One region of the Streptomyces sp. NBC_00259 genome, then DNA from elsewhere that is predicted to be linked to it. Evidence: predicted binding sites of a transcription regulator. Region 1 holds the regulator's gene; the other holds the start of a gene.
The links. The regulator HspR, encoded in region 1, represses chaperone genes until heat shock. The targets are predictions, from matches to a motif close to TTGAGNNNNNNNNNCTCAA.
Positions count from the first base shown of each region.

Region 2: a site for HspR is predicted at 2,049-2,067, ahead of lon (endopeptidase La). Genes of this name have one in related genera too.

Region 1 is NZ_CP108080.1:4,220,838-4,224,244, forward strand. Features, by position in the region: gene grpE (nucleotide exchange factor GrpE) at 1-255, shown strand, start outside; gene dnaJ (molecular chaperone DnaJ) at 298-1,482, shown strand; gene OG766_RS19080 (heat shock protein transcriptional repressor HspR) at 1,487-1,948, shown strand; gene OG766_RS19085 (fibronectin type III domain-containing protein) at 2,081-3,373, opposite strand.
Region 2 is NZ_CP108080.1:5,281,628-5,285,034, reverse strand. Features, by position in the region: gene lon (endopeptidase La) at 1-2,026, opposite strand, end outside; gene OG766_RS24065 (GNAT family N-acetyltransferase) at 2,159-2,812, shown strand; gene OG766_RS24060 (rhomboid-like protein) at 2,785-3,407, opposite strand, start outside.

The DNA of each region.
Region 1 (3,407 bases):
AAGATGGGTCTGCAGCAGTTCGGCAAGGAGGGCGAGCCCTTCGACCCGACGATCCACGAAGCCCTGATGCACAGCTACGCGCCGGACGTCACGGAGACGACCTGCGTGGCGATCCTGCAGCCGGGCTACCGGATCGGCGAGCGGACCATCCGCCCCGCGCGCGTCGCGGTGGCCGAGCCCCAGCCGGGGGCCCAGCCGAAGGACCAGGCGGAGCAGGCGACGGACGAGGAGAGCGGTGGCCCGGACGAGGGCTGACGCAGGGACCGGTGCGGTGACGTACGGGAAGGAGGGACGTCGATGAGCACGAAGGACTTCGTCGAGAAGGACTACTACAAGGTTCTCGGCGTCCCCAAGGACGCCACCGACGCGGAGATCAAGAAGGCGTACCGGAAGCTCGCCCGGGAGAACCACCCGGACGCCAACAAGGGCGACGCCAAGGCCGAGGAGCGCTTCAAGGAGATCTCCGAGGCCAACGACGTGCTCGGCGACCCCAAGCGGCGCAAGGAGTACGACGAGGCCCGCGCCCTCTTCGGCAACGGTGGTTTCCGGTCAGGACCCGGGGCAGGCGGAACGTTCAACTTCGACCTGGGTGACCTCTTCGGAGGCACCCAGGCCGGGGGTGGCGGCGCCGCCGGAGCCGGCGGCTTCGGCGGCGGGCTCGGAGACGTCTTCGGCGGGCTGTTCAACCGCGGCACCGGACCCGGTCCGCGGACGCAGCCGCGCCGCGGCCAGGACATCGAGTCCGAGGTGACGCTCAGCTTCACCGAGGCGGTGGACGGGGCCACGGTCCCGCTGCGGATGTCCAGCCAGCAGCCCTGCAAGGCCTGTTCGGGCACCGGCGACAAGAACGGCACGCCGCGGGTGTGCCCGACCTGCGTCGGCACCGGCCAGGTCTCGCGCGGCGGCAGCGGGTCCTTCTCGCTGACCGACCCGTGCGTGGACTGCAAGGGCCGCGGCCTCATCGCGGAGAACCCGTGCGAGGTCTGCCACGGCAGCGGGCGCGCCAAGTCGTCCCGGACCATGCAGGTCCGCATCCCCGCGGGGGTGAGCGACGGCCAGCGCATCCGGCTGCGCGGCAAGGGCGCACCGGGCGAGCGCGGTGGCCCGGCCGGCGATCTGTACGTCGTGGTCCGTGTCGGCGAGCACCCGGTGTTCGGCCGCAAGGGCGACAACCTCACCGTCACCGTGCCGGTCACCTTCACGGAGGCCGCGCTCGGCGGCGAGGTGAAGGTCCCGACGCTCGGCGGGCCGCCGGTCACGCTGAAACTGCCCGCCGGCACGCCCAACGGCCGTACGATGCGGGCCCGCGGAAAGGGTGCGGTCCGCAAGGACGGCACCCGCGGCGATCTGCTGGTCACCGTGGAGGTCGCGGTGCCGAAGGACCTCGGCGACGAGGCCCGTGAGGCCCTGGAGGCGTACCGGAAGGCGACTGAGGACGTCGATCCGCGGGCAGAACTGTTCCAGGCCGCGAAGGGAGCATGATGCGATGGACGGCCGACGTCGACAGCCTGGATTCGGTGGCAGGGCTTACGAACTGACCGACGAGACGCCGGTGTACGTCATCTCGGTGGCGGCCCAGCTGTCCGGTCTGCACCCGCAGACGCTGCGGCAGTACGACCGCCTCGGCCTGGTCTCCCCGGACCGGACCGCCGGCCGCGGCCGGCGGTACTCGGCCCGTGACATCGACCTGCTCCGCCAGGTGCAGGCCCTGTCGCAGGACGAGGGCATCAACCTGGCCGGTATCAAGCGCATCATCGAGCTGGAGAACCAGGTCGCGGCCCTGCAGTCCCGGGTCGCCGAGCTTTCGGCGGCGGTCGAGGGCGCGGCGGTCGCGATGCAGCAGCGCGAGGCGCAGGTGCACGCGTCGTACCGGCGCGACCTGGTGCCGTACCAGGACGTGCAGCAGGGCAGCGCGCTGGTGGTCTGGCGGCCCAAGCGGGACGGCTGACCCCGTCCGCCGGGGAACGCTCTGGAACGAACGGCGAAGGCCCCCACCCGGGAGACCGGGCGGGGGCCTTTGGCCGTGCCTGTCCGCGTCACGGCCGGCGAGGCGGACCGTTCGCGGCCCTGCGGACCGTCGTCACTCCTCGGGCTCCGGCTCGCCGGGCTCGGTCACGGTGACGTAGCCGCCGGGGATCTCCTGCCAGGGCAGCGCGTTGCCGTACACGTCGACGGCCACCACGAAGAAGGCCCAGGTCTCGCCGTCCGGTACGGGCTCGTAGAGGAACTCCGAGGTCTCGGCGCCGAAGTATTCGGTCGTCACGACCTCCAGGACGATGCCGTCCTCGGTCTCGTGGACCCGGGCGCGGCGCAGCTCGTAGCGACGGAGGTCCGCCTCGGGGCTGTCGTTCCAGTCCACCGCGATGGCGCCGGTGTCCGTGAGGGCGGCCGTCAGGCCGGTGACGGCGGCCGGCGGGTCGGAGTCGCCGGGCCGGGTGAAGGTCACCTCGTTGGACCGCTTCGACTCCACGCCGTCCACGTTCACCTGCGTGACGACGTAGTGGTACGTCTCCCCGCGCTTCAGGTCGCCCTCGTCGCTGCACGAGTGGCTCAGGTGGTCCACCCGGCAGGTGGTGACCGGGGTGGCGCCGGCCGGGACGGGCGACACGGTGGAGCGGTAGACGCGGACGTCCCTGCCGCTGTCCCCGGCGGGCACGGTCCACGCCAGTCGCACACCGTCCCAGTACCCGTAGGGCGCCGCCGTGAGGGTGGGTGCGGACGGTACGCGGTGGTCGCCCCGCCGGATCTCCCGGACGCTGCTGCGGGCGGACTCGTTGCCGTGTCCGTCGAGGGCCTGCACCGCGTAGAAGTACACGGTGTTGTCCTTGGCCGTGACGTCCGTGTACGTGGGCGCGGTGCCGGTGCCGATCGGCTGCAGGAAGGCCTGGTCGGTGCCGCGGAGCACGCGGTAGGTGGTCGCGCGGGCGGAGGCCGTCCAGCCGAGGGTGACGCCCTTGGCGGTGTCGGTGGCCGTCAGTCCGGCGGGCACGGCGGGGTCGGGCAGGTCGGTCGTCGTCACGGACGCGGCGCCGCCCAGGGGCGATTCGTTGCCCGCCTTGTCGACGGCGGCGACGGCGTAGGCGTACCTGCGTCCGTTCGCCAGCGGCACGTCGGTGAACGAGGCGCCGGTCAGCAGGGCGGTTCCGCTCACCGTCTGCCAACTGCAGGGATCCGTGCACCGCTTGACGCGGTATCCGGCGAGGTCCATCTCGCGGTTGCGGGTCCAGCTGACGGTGGGCCGGTAGGTCGTCGTCGAGTACGCCGTCCAGCCGCCGGCCGGGGCGAGCGGCTTGACCTTGTCGGCCGCGGCGGTGGTGACCGGGGTGTAGGCGAAGCCGATGTTGGCGGCGCCCGTCCACGCGGCGAAGTCCACCCGCAGCGTGTGGCGGCCCTTGGGGATGGTGAGG
Region 2 (3,407 bases), 1.1 Mb from region 1:
CGGCGACGGGCAGCTCCAGTTCCGCGCCGTGCGAGCGGAGGAAGCTCAGCGCGATCTGTGCGGACTCCTTCATGACGTCGCCGAGCTGACCGGTGAGGGTCAGTCCGGCCGCACCGGTCTCCGGGTCGGCCAGGGACGCCTCGACGTACAGCACGTCGCCGCCGGCTCCGGTGACCGCGAGGCCCGTGGCCACGCCCGGCACCGCGGTGCGCCGCTCGGCCGGGTCCTGGGCGGCCTCGGGGACGTGGTGCGGTCGCCCGATGAGACCGCGCAGTTCCCCGTCGGTGACGGTGAACGGCAGCTCCCGGTCGCCCAGTTCGTGCTGGGCCGCGACCTTCCGCAGCAGCCGGGCGATCGCCCGCTCCAGGTTGCGTACGCCCGCCTCGCGGGTGTACTCGGCGGCCAGCTTGCGCAGCGCGGAGTCGTCCAGGACGACCTCGCCCGGCTCCAGGCCGGCCCGCTCCAGCTGGCGCGGGAGCAGGTGGTCCCGGCCGATGACGACCTTCTCGTCCTCCGTGTAGCCGTCGAGCCTGACCAGCTCCATCCGGTCGAGCAGGGCCTCCGGGATGGCCTCCAGGACGTTCGCCGTGGCCAGGAAGACCACGTCGGACAGGTCCAGCTCGACCTCCAGGTAGTGGTCGCGGAACGTGTGGTTCTGCGCCGGGTCCAGGACTTCGAGCAGTGCCGCCGCCGGGTCCCCGCGGAAGTCGGAGCCGACCTTGTCGATCTCGTCGAGCAGGACCACCGGGTTCATGGACCCGGCCTCCTTGACGGCCCGGACGATACGGCCCGGCAGCGCGCCGACGTACGTACGCCGGTGCCCGCGGATCTCCGCCTCGTCCCGTACGCCGCCGAGGGCGACCCGGACGAACTTCCGTCCCATCGCGTGCGCGACGGACTCGCCGAGCGAGGTCTTGCCCACGCCGGGCGGGCCGACGAGCGCGAGAACCGCGCCCCCGCGCCGCCCGCCGACCACGCCCAGCCCCCGGTCGGTACGCCGCTTGCGCACCGCCAGGTATTCGGTGATCCGTTCCTTCACGTCGTCCAGGCCCGCGTGCTCGGCGTCCAGGACCGTCTTGGCGCCCCGGATGTCGTACGCGTCCTCCGTGCGCTCGTTCCACGGCAGTTCGAGGACGGTGTCGAGCCAGGTGCGGATCCAGGAGCCCTCGGGGCTCTGGTCACTGGACCGCTCCAGCTTCTCGACCTCCTTGAGCGCGGCCTCGCGGACGTTCTCCGGGAGGTCGGCGGCCTCGACCCGGGCACGGTAGTCGTCGGACTCGTCCTCGCCGTCCTCGCCGTTCAGCTCGCGCAGTTCCTTGCGCACGGCCTCGAGCTGGCGGCGCAGCAGGAATTCGCGCTGCTGCTTGTCGACGCCCTCCTGGACGTCCTTGGCGATGGACTCGGCCACGTCCTGCTCGGCGAGGTGCTCGCGCAGCTGCTCGGTGGCGAGCTTGAGCCGGGCCACCGGGTCGCTGGTCTCGAGCAGCTCCACCTTCTGGGCGGTGGTCAGGAAGGGTGAGTAGCCGGAGTTGTCGGCGAGGGCCGAGACGTCGTCGATCTGCTGGACGCGGTCGACGACCTGCCAGGCGCCGCGCTTCTTCAGCCAGCTGGTGGCGAGTGCCTTGTACTCCTTGACCAATTCGGTGACGGAGCCGGGCAGCGTTTCGGGCAGCGCCTCGTCGACAACGGTGCCCTCGACCCAGAGGGCCGCGCCGGGACCGGTCGTACCGGCGCCGATGCGCACCCGGCTGCGGCCGCGGATCAGGGCGCCGGGGTCTCCGTCGGAGAGCCGGCCGACCTGCTCGACGGTGCCGAGGACACCGGTCGAGGCGTACGTACCGTCGATGCGTGGGACGAGCAGCACCCGTGGCTTGCCCGATGCCGAACGGGCGGCTGCCTGGGCGGCCTCCACCGCGGCCCGTACGTCGGCGTCGGACAGGTCGAGCGGTACCACCATCCCGGGCAGCACGACCTCGTCGTCGAGCGGCAGCACAGGCAGAGTGAGCGGTGTGGACGTCGAAGCCATGATCTCCCCTTCGGCAGTCAAGTTGAGCTACATGGACTCAATGCGGAAGGGGCGGCCAATGTTCCCCCGGGGCTGTTCGCTGTGAGCGATCACCCCTGTCACTTCCCGTGACCGATCAGATGTAATAGGTCAATGACATCTGCATCTATTACCGAGACGATACGGGCCTGGGTGGACGGCTGGGTCGTGTCGCGCGGTGCCGCGGAACCCGTCGGCGAGCCGTGGGGCGTCACCGTCGACGTCGGACTCCCCCGGCACACCACCCGGCACGTCCTCACCGACAACAGCGAGCGGAGCGTCCGCGAGGTGGCCGCGACGGCCCGGGTGCCGGGCCGGTGGCTCAAGGTGTTCGAGGAGCAGGAGCGGGTTCTGGAGTGGCTGGGGCCGGACTGGACGCCGGACGAGCCCGGCTTCCTGATGACGGCGGCTCTGACCCGGACGGAGACGGACGTACGGGCCGGCCACCGGCTGCGCACCTGGACGCGCGACGGCGTCACCCGGGTCCTGGTCACGACCGCGGACGGCGCCTTCGCGGCCCGGGGCCAGATCGCGACGAGCGGCACCACGGCCGTCGTCGACCAGATCGAGACCGCCGCCGAGCACCGCCGCAAGGGCCTCGGCAGCCTGGTGATGCGCACGCTCCAGAACGCGGCGGTCGAGCGGGGAGCCACCGTCGGCGTCCTGGGCGGCACGCCGGACGGACGGGCGCTCTACACAGCGCTGGGGTGGCGCACGGTCGCCCCACTGGTCAGCGTGTACTACGACCCGGCGCCCGCCGACGTCTGACGGCGCGGTCGTGGACGAGGAAGCGGACGTGGGCGCCCCGGGAGCAGCGGCCAGGTCGCGACGCCCGCGAGCAGGGCCAGCACATGGCCCCAGTTGCCGAGCGGGTCCTCGTACGCCAGCAGGTCCCGCGCCAGGAGCGCCGAGACGCACACCAGCAGCGCCGTCCGCGCGACCGGGGCGTACAGACCGGCCAGCGCGCCGACACTCGCCAGCAGGCCGAAGCTGATGCCGTAGTCGAGCCGGTGCAGGGACGTCTCGGGCAGCCGGCCCGCCATGACCCACAGCCCGACCGGGATCTCGGTGGCGAGCGTGGCCACCAGGTGTCCGCCCAGGAAGACGCCGGCCGTGCGCCGGCCGCCGATGCGCCGCTCCAGGGCCGTGAGGACGAGCACGAACCCGAGGGCGTACGGGGAGGCGAGCCCGCCGGCGATCCACAGGGCACTGGCGACCAGGACGAGCGGCGGCGCCGTGGCGAGGTGCGCGACGTCCGTGCTGGAGCCGCGCAGCAGGGCGGCCACCGTGGCCGGGTCGCCGTACGCGGCGAAGAGGGAGGTCGCGACGAGCACGAGCCCGTAGCAGAACGTGAAGGGCGTTC